DNA from 3 places in the Nocardioides dongxiaopingii genome. Region 3 is predicted to be linked to each of the others. Evidence: predicted binding sites of a transcription regulator. Region 3 holds the regulator's gene; each other region holds the start of a gene.
The links. The regulator LexA, encoded in region 3, represses DNA repair genes until DNA is damaged. The targets are predictions, from matches to a motif close to TCGAACANNTGTTCGA.
Positions count from the first base shown of each region.

Region 1: FE634_RS10400 (HNH endonuclease signature motif containing protein) is a predicted target of LexA. The motif match lies at 1,546-1,561, and genes of this name have one in related genera.
Region 2: FE634_RS13270 (SAV_6107 family HEPN domain-containing protein) is a predicted target of LexA. The motif match lies at 3,039-3,054, and genes of this name have one in related genera.

Region 1 is NZ_CP040695.2:2,202,096-2,207,271, reverse strand. It holds gene FE634_RS21025 (hypothetical protein) at 61-267, shown strand; gene FE634_RS10400 (HNH endonuclease signature motif containing protein) at 290-1,516, opposite strand; gene FE634_RS10395 (histidine phosphatase family protein) at 1,740-2,411, shown strand; gene FE634_RS10390 (hypothetical protein) at 3,006-3,356, opposite strand; gene FE634_RS10385 (group II truncated hemoglobin) at 3,423-3,899, opposite strand; gene FE634_RS10380 (phosphotransferase enzyme family protein) at 3,960-4,955, shown strand; gene FE634_RS10375 (GNAT family N-acetyltransferase) at 4,964-5,176, opposite strand, start outside.
Region 2 is NZ_CP040695.2:2,845,778-2,850,953, reverse strand. It holds gene FE634_RS13290 (hypothetical protein) at 1-1,284, opposite strand, end outside; gene FE634_RS13285 (DUF4126 domain-containing protein) at 1,275-1,901, opposite strand; gene FE634_RS13280 (YbaK/EbsC family protein) at 1,918-2,421, opposite strand; gene FE634_RS13275 (hypothetical protein) at 2,529-3,002, shown strand; gene FE634_RS13270 (SAV_6107 family HEPN domain-containing protein) at 3,122-3,544, shown strand; gene FE634_RS13265 (endonuclease I family protein) at 3,603-4,463, shown strand; gene FE634_RS13260 (methyltransferase domain-containing protein) at 4,548-5,176, shown strand, end outside.
Region 3 is NZ_CP040695.2:3,322,166-3,327,341, reverse strand. It holds gene FE634_RS15545 (ATP-dependent DNA helicase) at 1-1,898, shown strand, start outside; gene FE634_RS15540 (MXAN_6640 family putative metalloprotease) at 1,977-3,572, opposite strand; gene lexA (transcriptional repressor LexA) at 3,718-4,446, opposite strand; gene FE634_RS15530 (LysM peptidoglycan-binding domain-containing protein) at 4,724-5,056, shown strand.

The DNA.
Region 1 (5,176 bases), 1.1 Mb from region 3:
CGCGTGGGCTGCGCGCTCGGCGTCGTCGTGCTGCTCGGCGCCGTCCGTAGGATCACGGGCATGGCAGATCGGTCGTCGTGGGGTGCCGGCACGTTCACGCTGTTCTGGATCGGGGTCGCGACCCTGGTGCTCGCCGTCGTTGGCGTGGTCGCGGGCCTCGTCCGCGACGACGTCCCCGGCACGCTCGGGGTCGTCCTCTCCGTGGGCCTCGGCGTGAGTGCGGTCGCGATCGTCGCCGCCGTGGCCGTGCGCGAACGACGGACCTGAACAGTCGGACACTGCGCCCGGCTCAGGTGCGCAACGGGTACCTGGCCCCGGAGGCGTGGGCCTGGTGGTGGTGAAAGGGACAGAGCAGGACGGCGTCCGTGGTGTTGGTCGTGCCGCCGCGGCTCCACGGGACCTCGTGGTGGGTGTGGCAGTACGCGGCGGGCGTCGTGCAGGCCGGGTGCTGGCAGTGGCGCTGCTCCAGCGCGATCGCGAGCCGCTGGGCCGGGTTGTGGAAGCGGCGCCGCCGTCCGACGTCGAGCACGTGGCCGGCGCCGTCGAGGACGGCGGGGATAATCCCGGCCTCGCAGGCCATCCGCCGGGCCTGGCCGGGGGAGAGCGCCACGTCGGTGTCGAGGTGGGCGGCCTGCAGGTCGCCGAGGAGGGTCCCGAGGGTCATCGTGACCACGACCGTGGCGTTCGTGCCACCCATCGACGGCAGCCGGTCGGCGGGGTAGCGCTCGACGTACTCGCCGAAGGCGCGGCCGAGCCGCTCGGGCGTCGGCTTGTCGAAGTCGTAGGACCCGGCGCCCTCCGTGGCGCGGACGTGCTTGGGGGCGGCGAGCGCCGCGAGCGCCTTGCGCAGCATCGAGGCCTGGGCCGTCGGGATCGCGAACGTGCCGTGGGCGAGGCCCTCGCCGTCGTCCCACAGCGTGAAGCGGGTCTTCCTCCAGGCGCGGGCCTCCTCGGCCCCGAGCAGGCGGGCCTCGTGCTCGTCGGCCTTGTCGGGGTCGATGGTCTCGAGGATCCGGCGGCCGAGGACCTTCAGGTCGTGCGCGTCGTGGTGGGCCGCCTCACCGAGGAGGTGCGCCTCGGCCTGGTCGCTCAGGTGCGTGTGCTCGTCGCCGAGGTCGTCGACCGCGGCGGCGATGACCTGGGCCTGCTCGGCGTGCACCCGACCTGCGGCCATCGCTGCCCTGGTCGGCTCGTGCGCCGCGAGGTCGTGGGCGAGCCGCGCCTTGCGCGAAGCCTCGCGACCGGTGACGCGGGTGATCCGCGCCAACCACTGCGCTGTCGACCTGGCCCCGATCGTCCCGGGCATCTCGATGTCCTCGGCGTGCCGGACGAGGCGGGCCTCGAGCTCCTGCACGCCCGCGATCACCGCGGCGAGGCGGGGGACCAGGTCTGCGGTCGCCTCGGCGCCGAGCGACCAGGTCTGGGCGTCCGAGAGACCCGCCAGCTCGGCCTCCAGGACCCCGACGAACCGCGCGACGGGATGTCCCACCACACGGTCGTCGGGATACCTGCTCATGCACCAATTCTACGCTCGTGAGCAGACAGTCGCCAGTGTGTTCGAGTATGCTGTGGACGATGCCCTGGTCCCGAGTCCTCGCTCCTGCGACGTGTCGCCATCGACCATCGCCCGCACCGTCATGCGGAGCCCAGGTCCCCAGTGAGGGGGCCGTCCTGCCCTTGAGGCATGCAACGATGCGTCCCCGGCTGGCGGGTGTGGCAGCCGAGCCTAGGGTCGGGGTGTGCGTCTCTACCTGCTCCGACATGGCCAGACACCCAGCAACGTGTCCGGCGCACTGGATACGAGTTTCCCCGGCGCGGAACTCACGGCCCTCGGCATCATTCAGGCTCAAGCAATCCCAGGAGTGCTTGCATCGGAGAACGTGCGTGCGGTTTACGCCTCAGAGCTGGTCCGGGCGCAGCTCACTGCCCGACCGCTGGCGGACCATCTGGGCGTCCAGGTCCAGATGCGTACAGGGTTGGAGGAAATCGCGGCGGGTGACCTGGAGATGTCGTCGGACGAGGCCTCGGTACGCGCCTATGCCGCCTGTCTGGCGTCGTGGATGCACGGTGACCTTGGTTGCAAGATGCCTGGCGGACCCTCGGGACGTGAGTTCGTTGATCGCTACGACGCGGCGATCGATGCGCTCGTTCAGGAACATCCGCACGAAACCGCCGTCGCTGTCGTCAGTCACGGCGCGGCCATTCGCGTCTGGGTGGCGCTCGCTGCTGGACTTCGTCCCGAGGATGCGACAGATCTGCGTCTTGCGAACACTGGCATGGGGGTGCTCGATCGCGACGCCGGTTCGGGTTGGACCCTGACGCGCTGGGTCGCAGACCCCGTCGGTGGGCAAGATCTGACTGACGAACGGGCCCACGACGTCACCGGCGAGAGCGCAGAGGAAGTCATCTGATCGCGGCGCTAGTGACGGGGGAGAGGATACTCGGAGCGATGGCTGTGAGCGCGTGGCGTACGACGAACCCAGTACTCGCACACCGCTCGACCTGACATAATGTCACTTATCGGCGAACCGAGGAACCTGCGAAACCGGCCTCGGAGCCACCACGTTGTGCACACTCTGTCCCATGGGTGGGACGACGGTGGTTCGCGCGTGCCTGGCGGCACTGTCGTGCTCGCTTCTCGACGGGTGCGGCGCCACAGGGAGCAGCAGCGACGGGGACTGCGAGAGCTCGTACGAGCCCGTGGCGGACGGTGCCACCTGGGGTGACTTGAAGGACGCCATGCTGGACTTCGACGGGCAGGGTCGAGTCGTGTCGGTGCGGACGCAAGCACGAGGTCACGACGTCGGTGCGGGTGACGAGGATGCAGTGCGTGTGGTCGACCTCCTCGACAGGCGGGGATCGCGTGTCCTCCAGGTCGAGGTCTGGCGCACCGAGGCCGGCGCCTGGCGTGCTGGCGCCTGGAGCCAGTGCATCGACTAGCCCGGACGGAGCACGGACGGCTCAGGTGACGTCCCTCAACGGCGGACGCCGCGACCGGGCGATCATCAGCCAGCATCCCGACAGCGACGCGGCACCGCCAGCACCGCGACCGCTGCGACCGCGCCGGTCCGCCGGCCGTCGCAGGCCGCCTCGGCCTCGTCGTAGCCAGCCCTGCCGAGGTCGTCGACGCCCCGGCTGACGGTGCTGCTGTCGGCGCGGGGCCGGCCCACCGAGACCACCGAGGAGCACACGGTGCCCGACGCGGAGTCCTCGCTGCGGTCCTCGAAGTTGACGTGCGGCGGGTACAGGAGCAGGAAGCCCATCACGCAGACCATCAGGAACAGCCCCATCCAGACGAGGGTCGGGGCGAGGTCGCTCCAGATCCCGGGGCGGGTGGGCTGCTCGGCGTCGCTCACGGTGCGCACCCTGCCACGTCCGGGACGACCACCAGACCAGACCCTGTGGCTCCGCGGCACCCGGGCTCACCCCTGGTACGGCGGCGCCACTCCCCAGCCCCATCGCGGCACGGGCGCGTGCTCGGCGACGGCGGCGCCACGCACCGAGTTGCCCATCGCCAGGCGGGTCCCCCACTCGACGTAGCCGATGATCGCGGCGCGGAACTCCGGGTCGTCGGGCAGGGCGGCGTCGTCGGCCGCGAGGCTCATCGTGGCCACGAAGCGGTGGCGCTGCTCGGGCGTGATGCCGAGGTTGCGGTGGTGGGCCAGCATCGTCTCGTAGCCGCCGTGCTCGTCGGTGTAGGCCGTCGGGCCACCCAGGACCTCCGCCCACCAGGCGGCCACGTGCGACCGGTGCCGCTCGTCGACGCCGCCCGGGAAGAACGGCGCGAGCAGGTCGTCGGCCTCGACGCGGTCGTAGAACGCGTCGATCAGGGCGCGGACCGGCTCGGCTCCCCCGGCCCACTCGAACAGCGTCGGCAGACCCGGCTCCTCGACTCCCATGGCACCGACTCTCGCAGACCGTGCGCCGCTTCCGCGAGGTCCACGTGCTGGGATGGCCGGATGGGCGACGTCGCGGTGCCGGTGGAGCTGCTCTGGGAGGACGGCGACCCGCACGCGGCGCTGAGAACGCGCTTCGGGTTCGCGGACGCCGTCGCGGCCGCGGCCTGGGTGGCGGCGGTCGTCGAGGCGGAGTGGGGTCTCGAGGTCGGGTCGGTCGATCGGGTCGTCATCAGCGACTCGAACGCCCTCGCCTGGCTCGCGACGCCGGCCGGACCGGTGCTCGCGAAGTGGTCGGCGGCTCCCGACCGGTTCGCCCACCTCGACGCGGTCGCCCGGCTCACCGGGTGGCTGGCCAGGCGGGGGCTGCCGGTGTCGGCGCCGCTCCGCTCGCTCGGCGGTGTCCCGCAGGTCAGGGTCGCGGGCGTCTCGATGAACCTCCAGCGCGTGGTGCCCGGCGACCTCCTCGACGTCGGCCGCCCCGAGCAGGTGCGGGCCGCGGGAGCCGTCCTGGCGCGGCTGCACGGCGCGCTCGCGGCGTACCCCCGCGCGACCTGGTCCGACTCCCCCACGCCCGAGGTGGCCGCCCCGGCCGCCCGCATCGCCACGTGGCTCGGCGCCACGGACGACGGGGTCCTGACGCCCGCCCGCGAGGCCCTGCGCGGTCTCGCCGCCCGCGCCCCGGACGACGGGCTGCCGGTCCAGCTCGTCCACGGCGACGTGCGGGCCGCGAACATCCTGTGCGAGGGCGAGAGCGCCACGGTCACCGCCCTGCTCGACCTCGAGGAGGCGCGGGTCGACCACGCCGTCGTCGAGCTGGCGCGCTCGGCGGTGCTGCTCGGGACCCGGTTCCGCGGCTGGGCACCGGTGTCGTCCGACGTCCGGGCCGGGTTCCTGGCGGGCTACGAGTCCGTGCGTCCACTGAGCCCGGTCGAGGCCGCCTGGTGGGACGCCCTGGTCCTGTGGCAGGCCCTGGCCGCCGTCCCGGCCGGTGACGACCCGGCGGGGTGGGGCGCGTCGGCGCTGGACCACGTGGGTCCGCGCGGCACCGCGGGGTGAGAGCGTCGTCAGGGCCGAGGTCGGGCGGGCGTGCCCTCGTGCCACATCCGGCGCTCGGCCGGCTCGGTGGCCGGCCAGTCGTCGGGCACGCCGTGGTCGACGAACCCGGCGCGGGTGTAGGCGCGGATCGCACCGAGGTTGTCGTCGCGCACCATGAGCCCCGTGCGCCGTCCGCCGTCGCGGGCCCAGTCGACCACCAGGGCGATCAGCCGCCCGGCCAG
Region 2 (5,176 bases), 480 kb from region 3:
GTCTCCCGCGTCGAGCCGGGCGAGGAGGCCGGCGGGGGTGTCGGCCGCCTCGAGGGTCGCGGTGCCGGCCGGGTCGGCCACCAACCGGCCCCCGCGCACCGTGACGGGGGTGGAGAGCGTGCCGCCGACCCGGACGCCCTCGCCGACGGCGCCCGCGCGGCCGGTGCGGCCGGCGTCCATCAGGGGCACCAGCGTCTCGACGTCGGCGACGGTGAGTCCGGTGTCGAGGCCGGCGAGGAGGTGCTCCTGGAGGGCGGCGAGGAGGTCGCGGTCGACCCGGGCGAGCGTGGTGAGCCCGGCCGACATCCTCGGGTTGAGCTCGGTGGGGCGGAACCCGTCGGCGGTCAGCACGCCGTCGACGCCGAAGGCGCCGCGGTAGCCGTGGGCCTCGGCCAGGTGCGCCCCGACCCGGCGCACGGCGTCGCGCATCTCCTCGCGGTCGGCCTCCGGTGGGTCCCACCAGCTCGACAGGCCGCCGTGGACGAAGCGGCGTCGCACCGGGTCGCGCAGGGTCGCCAGCTCGACCGGGCGGAAGGCGGCCGTGCCGTCGGGCAGCACCATCGCGTGGATCGAGCACGGCACGCCGTCGAGGAAGGGCGCCACCCGCACCCGGTCGCAGCGCGGCGCGAAGAACGCGAACGTCGCAGCGCGGTCGCGCTCGTCGACGACCCAGCGGACGAAGTTGCCGGCGCCGTTGGGTCCGTCGCGGGCATCGCCGCTCCACACCGTGCCGAGCGGCCCGGCCAGGGCACCGGCTGCCGCGTCGAGCGCGGCCGGCCCCGCGTCGAGCGCCACCACCCGGTGCGGCGCCCGGGCGACGCCGGCGGCGTCCCAGACGGCGTCGGCGCGCAGCTTGTCCTCGAGGGCGAGGAACGACGCCGGCCGGCCGCCGAGCGTGGTGCGTCCCAGCAGCGGCTCGTCGCTGGTCACGAACGGTGAGGTGAACCAGACCGCGCGCCGCTCCGGGTCGAACGCCTCGACCTCCGCGACGACGTCGGCCGGCAGGTGGTGGCTGACCCGGTCGAGGAGCCGGACCTCCTCGGTCACCGAGCAGGTCGGTGGGAGCCGGACGTCGACGACGCGGCAGGTGCCGTCGTCGGGCACCGGGCCGGCGCCCCGGCCGGTCGAGAGCACCAGGACCGGCGAGCCGAGGGCGGCGTGACGGGCGACCGCCGGCGTGTGGGCGGCGAGGACGCCGGGGCCGAGGACGACGGGCCGGCCGGCGTGGTGGCGCTGCAGGCGCGCGGTCACCGCCGCCCGGACGGCGGCGTCGCTCAGGTCCACGGGGACGGCGGGCCCGGCGGCGCCCCGGGGGAGGCGGACGTGCGGGCGCGCCGCGCGCGCATGCGTCGCCACCCGCGGCGCACGACCTTGATCGCCAGGACCAGCACGCCCAGCCCGAGCACCAGCAGGACGGCGGCGATCGAGGCGGCCGCCACCGGGTGCTGGATCGCGAGGGCGACCAGGACGAGCACGACGACGTCCTCGGTGACGCTGGCGGTCACGTTGGTGACCGGCTCCGGCGAGGAGTTGATGGCGAGCCGGCTGCCGGCCTTGACGACGTGCGAGGCCAGGGCGGCGCCGCCGCCGACCGTGGCGTTGACCGCCTGGGTCACCGAGTCGGCGTCTCCGGCGAGGAGCAGGCCGATCACGGCGCCGGCCGTGGGGCGGATGACGGTGGAGATCGCGTCCCACGTGGAGTCGATGTAGGGGATCTTGTCGGCGACGAACTCGAAGGCGTAGAGGAAGCCCGCGACCGCCAGGACGTCCCACCGGGCGAGCGCGTCGGGCCCGTCGTCGACGCCGCCGACCCGGTGGCCGATGCCGAGCACCAGGACGACGAGGTAGGCGTTCACCCCGCTCGCCCACCCGCTCGAGAAGGTCAGTGCCAGGGAGTCCACGACGACCGGTCCCCGCTCACTCGACCTCGACGAGGGTGGCCCCGGTCAGGGCCAGCAGCTCGTCGTGGGTCGTGGAGAAGACCGCCGCGGGGTGCCCGGCCGCCGCCCACACGACGGAGTGCCGCGCGAGCCAGGGGTCGAGGTAGGTGGGCACCGGGGCCGGGTGGGCCAGCGGCGAGACGCCGCCGATGACCTGGCCGGTGTGCGCGCGGACGAACTCCGGTGTGGCGCGCCGCAGCCGCTCCACGCCGATCCGCTCGGCCACCAGCGCCTGGTCGACCCGGTGGGCCCCCGAGGTCAGGATCAGGACCGGCGCGCCGCCGGCGTCGAAGAGGAGGCTGTTGGCGATCGCCCCGGGCTCGCAGCCGAGCGCCTGGGCCGCCAGTACGGCGGTGTGCACGGAGTCGGGCAGAATGACGATCTCACCGGTGCCCCCGAGCCGCGCGTGCTCGGCGCGGAAGCGGCTCACGGAGGGGTGCTCGCCGGCCCGGGACGGCTCGGAGGTCGGGTCGCTGGACACGGGCCCGACTGTAAACGCACCGACCGACACCACGACGAGACCACGTCCGGCACCGAGACCGGCACCGAGACCGAGACCGGCACGAGTCCGACAGGAGACGAGGGAGCATGACGCAGCGACCGACCTCGGTCACCCGGGTGGTGCAGCTGGTCTGGGCCCTCGTCGCGCTCGCGACGGTGCTGGCCGCGTTGACCGTCGTCTTCGAGGACGACCTGGTGCGGGCCCTCGGCGCCGCGGGCACCTCCGCCGACGACACCCGCGTGCCGCCGTCGTTCGCACCGGTCGCGGTGGTGCTGGCCGGCACCGTGTCCTGCCTGCTGCTGGTCCAGCTGGCCCTCGTGGTGGGCGGGCACCCCTGGGCGCGGCACTCGCTCGCGGTCACCGTCGGCCTGGTCGGGCTGGGCACGGTCTCGGCGCTGACCTCGTCCTCCCCGCCGCTCGCCGCGGTCGTCGGCGGCGTGCTGGGCCTGGTGCTCGAGGCCCTGGTCGTGGTCAACCTCTACCGCCCGGGGACGGCGGCGAACGTCGTGCCGGCGGGCCGGCGCGGGAGCGCGGAGGACGGGTCGCCGCTCCGATCCTGATCGCTTGTCGGTGGGCGGGTGTAGCGTTCCTCCTGTTCGAACACGTGTTCGATCCTCCGGCGGGGCCGACCTCGACCCCCGGTCCCGCCGGGGCACCCCTCGACCCAGGAGAGCGCCCGATGATGCTCCCGGCCACCACGCACTCGTACCTCATCCGCGCCGCCGAGTCGCTCAGCGAGGCCATCGCGACCACCGAGGTCCCCACGCGCTACGCCTGCGCGCACGTCGCGGCACTGCGGGCCGCCGCGGCGCTGCTCGCCGCCCGGGCCCGGCCGGTGGCGACGACCCGGCGGCGTCCGCAGAAGAACGCGTGGGTCCTGCTCGCCGACGTCGCCCCCGAGCTGGGGGAGTGGGCCTCGTTCTTCGCCGCCGGCGCCTCCAAGCGTGCGGCCGCCGAGGCCGGCTCCACCCGGGCGGTCAGCGAGCGCGAGGCCGACGACCTCGTCCGCGACGCCGACCGGTTCCTCGCCGTCGTCGAGCAGGCCCTCGGGCTGGTCCCGCACGCGCCGCTGCACGAGCAGCTCGTCCGCCACGTCTCCTGAACCTGCTGCAAGGGTTTCCCTGGTCGACCGGGCCGCGCCGACTCGTCAGGGTCGTGGCATGACCCTCGGCTCCCTCCGCCGCACCGCGGCCACCGCCCTGCTCGCCCTGCCCCTGGCCCTCCCGCTCGTCGTCGTCGTCCCGGCGCAGGCCGTCCCCGCCGACCCGGGCGGACCCCCGGCCCAGGCCGCACCGGCCGTCGCCGCGAGCGGCGGCACCGACGCCTACGACGACACCTACTGGGAGCCCGCGCTCGGCAGGACCGGCCCCGCGCTCGAGGCGGCCCTGCACGAGATCATCTCGACCGACGTCACCCGGCTGAGCTACAGCCAGGTGTGGGACGCCCTCAAGGTCACCGACCAGGACCCGGCCGACCCCGCCCGCGTCGTCCTGCTCTACCAGGGCACCTCCGTCCCGGCCTCCGACAACGGCGGTGGCGTCGACCAGTGGAACCGCGAGCACGTCTGGGCCAAGTCGCACGGCGACTTCGGCACCGCCACTGGTCCCGGCACCGACATCCACCACCTGCGGCCCACCGACGTCACGGTCAACTCCGACCGCGGCAACCTCGACTTCGACGAGGGCGGCACCGAGAACGACGAGGCGCCCGGCAACTTCTCCGACTCCGACTCCTGGGAGCCGCGCGACGAGGACAAGGGCGACGTGGCGCGGATGATCCTCTACATGTCGGTGCGCTACGAGGGTGGCGACGGCCACCCCGACCTCGAGGTCAACGACGAGGTCGGCAACGGCTCGGCCCCGAACCACGGCCGGCTGTCGGTCCTGCTCGAGTGGAACGCCGAGGACCCGCCCAGCGCGTCCGAGCTGCGCCGCAACGACCTGATCCAGGCCGACTTCCAGGGCAACCGGAACCCCTTCATCGACCACCCCGAGTGGGCGCAGGACATCTGGGCTGCGTGATAGGTTGGTTCGAACAGGTGTTCGAGGAACCGAGGTCGTCGTGCCAGCCCAGTCCGACCCCGCCAGCCCGCTAGGGTTCGGGGCATGTCCGCGAGCGAACGTCGTACCCCCACCGTCGCGCCTCGCACCGCGGTGGTCTGGGACGACCTCGAGCCCCTCCTGGACGGCGGGCCGCTCGACGTGCTCGACATCGGCGGCGGCACCGGCGGCTCGGCCGTCCGCATCGCCGGGCTCGGCCACCGCGTCACCGTCGTCGACCCCAGCCCCGACGCGCTCGCCGCGCTCGGCCGGCGGGCGCGGGAGCGCGGTGTGGAGGTGGACGGCCGCCAGGGTGACCTCTCCGACCTGCCTGCCGCCGTCGGGACCGGCAGCGCCGACCTGGTGCTGTGCCACGGCGTCCTCGAGGTCGTGCCGGGTCCGGCCGCGGCGCTCGGGGCGATCCGCGAGGTCCTGCGGCCGGGCGGTCGGCTCTCGCTGCTGGTCGCCCAGCGGCACGCCGCCGTCATCGCGCGAGCGATGGCCGGGCACTTCGCCCAGGCCGCCGCGCTCCTCGACGCCGTGGAGCCCCCCGTGGCCGGCACGCCGGCGGTGCGGGGCCGCACCGGGCGACGGTTCACGGTGGAGGAGGTCACCGCGCTGCTCGACGGTGCCGGCATCACCGTCGACTCCGTCCACGGGGTGCGGGTCTTCGCCGACCTGGTGCCCGGGTCCCT
Region 3 (5,176 bases):
CCATGGCCGAGGCGGTCTCGGCGTCGTTGTCGGGGGAGGCGCACCTGCTCGTGCAGGCCGGCACCGGCACCGGCAAGTCGCTGGCCTACCTCGTGCCGGCGCTGGTGCACGACAAGCGGGTCGTCGTGGCCACCGCCACCCTCGCCCTGCAGCACCAGCTGGTCGAGCGCGACCTGCCGCGGCTGATCGAGGCCGTCCGGGGTGTCGAGGGCCTCGACACGTCCTACGCCGTGCTGAAGGGGCGCTCCAACTACGCCTGCCTGCACCGCATCCGCGAGGGCGTGCCCGACGACCAGGGCGTGCTCGTCGACGTCCCGCAGGGCTCGATGGCCGGCAAGGTGCTCGAGCTGCGGTCGTGGGCCGAGAAGCAGGCGGAGGCCAAGGGCTCCGGCGAGCGCGACAGCGCGCCGCGCCACACCGACCGCGAGTGGCGCCAGGTCAGCGTCGGCCACCGCGACTGCCTGGGTGCGAGCAAGTGCCCGTTCGGCCAGGAGTGCTTCGTCGAGGTGGCCCGCGAGAAGGCGCACCGCTCCCACCTGGTCATCACCAACCACTCCCTGCTCGCGATCGACGCGATCGAGGGCGTCCCGATGATCCCCGACTACGACGTCGCGGTCATCGACGAGGCCCACGAGCTGGTCGCCCGGGTCACCCAGGCCGCCACCGACGAGCTCAGCGCGCCCGACGTCGAGCGCGCCGCCCGCCGTTCGCAGCGCCACGTCGACGGGCCCGAGGCCGACGACCTCGCCGACGCCGCCGACGCGCTGCGCGACGCCATGACCGAGGCCCGGCCCGGCCGGTTCGAGACCGTGCCGGCCGACCTGTCCGACGCCCTCGAGCTGGTGCGCGACGCCGCGCGCGCCTGTCTCTCCGCCTACCCCAAGGCCCAGGGCGGCGGCGGTGACGAGCCCGACGCCGGCATGACCCAGGCGCGCGGCACCGTGCAGGAGGTCTTCGCCCACGCCGAGCGGATGGCGGCCGGCTCCGACGGCGACGTCCTCTGGCTCACCGAGGGGGGTGAGCGGATCCCGCCGCGGCTCTGTGTCGCGCCGCTGCAGGTGTGGGGCCCGATGCGCGACAAGCTGCTCTCCGACAAGACCGTCGTGATGACCTCGGCCACCCTCATGCTCGGCGGCGACTTCGGCTCGGTCGCCACCAGCGTCGGCCTCAAGCCCAGCGAGCGCGCCCACGACGAGGCCACCCCCGAGCGCAGCGACACCGTCCTGCCGTGGGTCGGGCTCGACGTCGGCTCGCCGTTCGACTACGGCAGGCAGGCGATCCTCTACGTCGCCCGGCACCTGCCGCCGCCGGGTCGCGACGGGTTGGTCCAGGCCCAGCTCGACGAGATCGTCGAGCTGGTCGACGCGGCCGAGGGGCGCACCCTCGGGCTCTTCTCGAGCCGCCGGGCGGCCGAGGCGGCCGCCGAGGAGGTCCGCACCCGGCTGCCGCACCTGACCACCCTGGCCCAGGGCGACGCCCAGCTGCCCGAGCTCGCGGCCCAGTTCGTGGGCGACCCGCACACCTGCCTGTTCGGCACGCTCAGCCTCTGGCAGGGCATCGACGTGCCCGGGGAGACCTGTCAGCTGGTCCTGATCGACCGGATCCCGTTCCCGCGTCCCGACGACCCGCTGATGAGTGCGCGCCAGAGAGCTGCCGACCGCGCCGGCGGCAACGGGTTCATGCAGGTCGCGGCCACCCACGCCGCGCTGCTGCTGGCCCAGGGCGCCGGGCGGCTGATCCGCACCACCACCGACCGCGGCGTCGTCGCCGTCCTCGACCCGCGACTGGCCACCGCCCGCTACGGGAGCTTCCTCAGGGCGAGCCTGCCGCCGATGTGGACCACCTCCGACCCCGCCGTGGTGCGCAAGGCCCTGGCCCGGCTCGCCGACGCGGGCTGAGCGTCACAGCAGCGGAGTGCGAGACGCCCACCCCGCCGTGGTGCAGCGGGATGGGCGTCGAGCGAGCGAGGCGTCAGGTCAGCGCTTGACGGCCCTCGCGGTGAACTGCTGCGCCGCGTTGTCGTCGAGCGGGCGACCCTGGCAGGAGAAGTAGCTCTGCTGCCAGCACTTGAACCGGCCGCTGCCGTTGACGAGGGTGACCTCGACGTTGTCGACCTTCCTGGAGCTGAACGGCACGGCCTTGGCGCCGTTGCCCTTCTTGTTCAGCTTGACCTTGACCGTGCGCACCTTGCCGGAGCGCAGCGTGGTGGTGATCAGCGCGAAGGCGCCGGTCGCCCGCGGGCTCAGGTCGAAGGTCAGGCGCACCTTGGCCTTCTTGGTGGCCAGGCGCTTCGGGGTCAGTCGCGTCGTGCGGCTGGTGAGGTGGTCGAGGCGGACCTTGACCGTGCGCGCCTTGCCGGCCGCGAGCGTGACCTTGCCGGCCGGGGCCTTCGGGTAGCGGTTGGCCGCGCCCTCGTCGTAGGACTGGCCCGGACGACGGTTGGCGACGGCGTAGGCGCCGAGCATGGCCGCGCCGGAGGTCTTCTTCTTCTTCAGGACCGAGTTGACGGCCTTCCAGGAGTACTGGTCGGGGCCGCCGGGGCCGCCGTCGGCCTTGGAGAAGACGTCGAGCACGATCCGCGGGAGCAGACCCTTCTTCTCGGGGAACCGCTCGGAGAGGAAGCGGAAGAAGCTCCAGGTGCCGTAGTGGAACCCGGTGCTCGGGTCGAAGGTGTCGAGCGGGGTGCCGGGCGAGCGGAGCTGGCTGCTGCGCAGGTACTGCAGGTTGTCGTCGACGCCGTCGTAGAGCTCGTCCTCGACCCAGGCCGCCGTGGCCTCGAGGAGCCACGAGTCCTCGTAGCGGTCGTAGGCGTACTGGATGGCGTGGAAGTACTCGTGAGCGGCGGTGACCTGGAGGTTCTCGGTCGGGGTGTTCGTCGGGAACTCCGAGGCGCTGTAGTCGTTGTCGAGCACGCAGTAGGCCCAACGGTCCCAGCGCTGGGTGCTCTTGCTCGGGTCGTCGGAGGTGCAGTACCCGTACAGGCCGTTGACCCCGATGTTGCCGAGGTAGACGTCGGGCAGGCTGTTGCCGCCGAGCCCGCCGTCGCTCTTGACCGCGCGGTAGCCGGAGGTCAGGTAGGCCTGCTGGACGCTGGTGAGCGTGTCGACCGCCGTGGCGACGTACTCCGGGGTCGAGGCGTGCTGGCCGCTGGTGACGTAGTGGACGCACAGGGTCGCGGTGCAGACCGGGGTCTCCTCCTCGACGCTGCCGTAGTTGAGGTAGCCGTCGCCGCCGGAGCTCGTCGGGCGCTTCATCAGCGCATCGGCGGCCGCCCGCTCGGCGTCGGGGAGGTCGGCGCGGGTGTTGGCCAGGTCGCGCAGCACCATGGTGGCGTCGCGGCCGGCGGCGCCGTCCTCGCGGATGCTCTCGGCGCGGCGGAGCGCGTGGGAGGCCTGCCGGACCGACGGGTCGGTCGCCGTGGCCTGCTTGGAGTCGGTGTCACCCGAGGGGACCCGGGCCACCGACGGACCCGCCAGGGCCGCGAGCATGCCGATCAGCAGGGCGCCGACGGCGCCCAGCACGACCAGCGCGCGGACGCTGGCCTGGGTTCGGGGACGAGTGCGCAAGCGCATGGAGGCTCCGTTCGTGAGTGGGGCCACAACCTAACCCGGCGCACCGACAGTTGCCGAGCCGCCGGGACAGGGACGACGAGACCGCCACCGGCGTCGTGCCGGTGGCGGTCTCGGGGTCGTGCGAAGCCTGCGGACGGGCCGGGGGTCAGACCTTGCGGAGCACCGCGGTGACGATGCCGAGGATCGAGGCGTGGGTGCCGTCGATCGGGTCGAACGCCGGGTTGTGCGGCAGCAGCCATACCTGGCCGTCCTTGCGCTGGAACGTCTTGACCGTCGCCTCGCCGTCGATCATCGCCGCGACGATGTCGCCGTTCTCCGCGGTCTGGGCCTGGCGGACCACGACGTAGTCGCCGCTGCAGATGGCCGCCTCGATCATCGACTCCCCGGACACCTCGAGCATGAACAGCTCTCCGTCGCCGACCAGCTGGCGGGGGAGCGGGAAGACGTCGTCGTAGGTCTGCTCGGCCAGGATCGGACCGCCGGCCGCGATCCGGCCCAGGAGCGGGACGTTGGTGGGCGGCGGGGCGGTGTCGCCGATGCCGGTCTCGTCGATCGAGGAGTCGTCGCTGCTGCCCAGCGAGCGCCGCGCGGCCATCACCTCGGGCAGGAACACCTCGAGGGCGCGGGGACGGTTCGGGTCGCGCTTGATGAAGCCCTTCTGCTCCAGCGTGCGCAGCTGGTGGGCCACGCTCGAGGTGCTGGTGAGCCCGACGGACTCGCCGATCTCGCGCATGCTCGGCGGGTAGCCGCGCAGCTCGATGCTGTCCTTGATGGTGGCCAGGACGCGCTGCTGACGCGGGGTCAGGCCGGTCGCGTCGGCGGGACCGTCCGGGAGCTCGGTGATCTTCGGGGTGCCAGTACGTGTCCGGGGCATGGCTGCAGCGTGCCACCGATCGCCACCGTGTTCAAACAGGTGTTCGAACGGCGTGTCGCGCCCGATCCGGGCGGCCAGGTCAGCTGGGTCGTGGGAACACGCGTTCGACTCGGGGGTTGCATCGTTCGAACACCTGATCTAGTCTCGCTCATGTGTTCGATCGAATGTCTGATCGAGAGCGGTGCACCAGCAGGACTGTCGGTGCCTCCCGTTAGACATCGAATCGTCAGCAACATCCTCGGCTCCACCAGCACGGCCACTTCCCCAGGAGGCACCCATGAGCACCACGACGATCGCACCCACCGCCCTGTCGGCTCCTCGCGTGCCCGACTACCGGCTGACCCGCCGCGGACGTCTCGTGGTGCTGGTGCTGGCGCTGCTGGTCCTGGCCGCCGTCGGCGTCGCCTTCGCCGGCAACTCCATGGCCACCGCGGAGCGGGAGGCCACCGAGACGATCGTGGTCGCGCCCGGTGAGACCCTGTGGAGCATCGCCTCCGACGTGAGTGACGGCGACGACGTGCGCGACACGATGAACCACCTCGTCCAGCTCAACGACCTCGCCGAGGTGTCCCTCGACGCGGGTCAGCGGCTGGAGGTCCCGGTCGACTGAGACCGCACCGACGTCGTCCGCCGCTTCGACCCCGGCGGGCGATTCATCAAGGGGAACACCGGGGGCGGAGCCGAGGGAAGACGGCTTCGCCCCCGTTCCGCGTCCGCACGACGCCGGCCC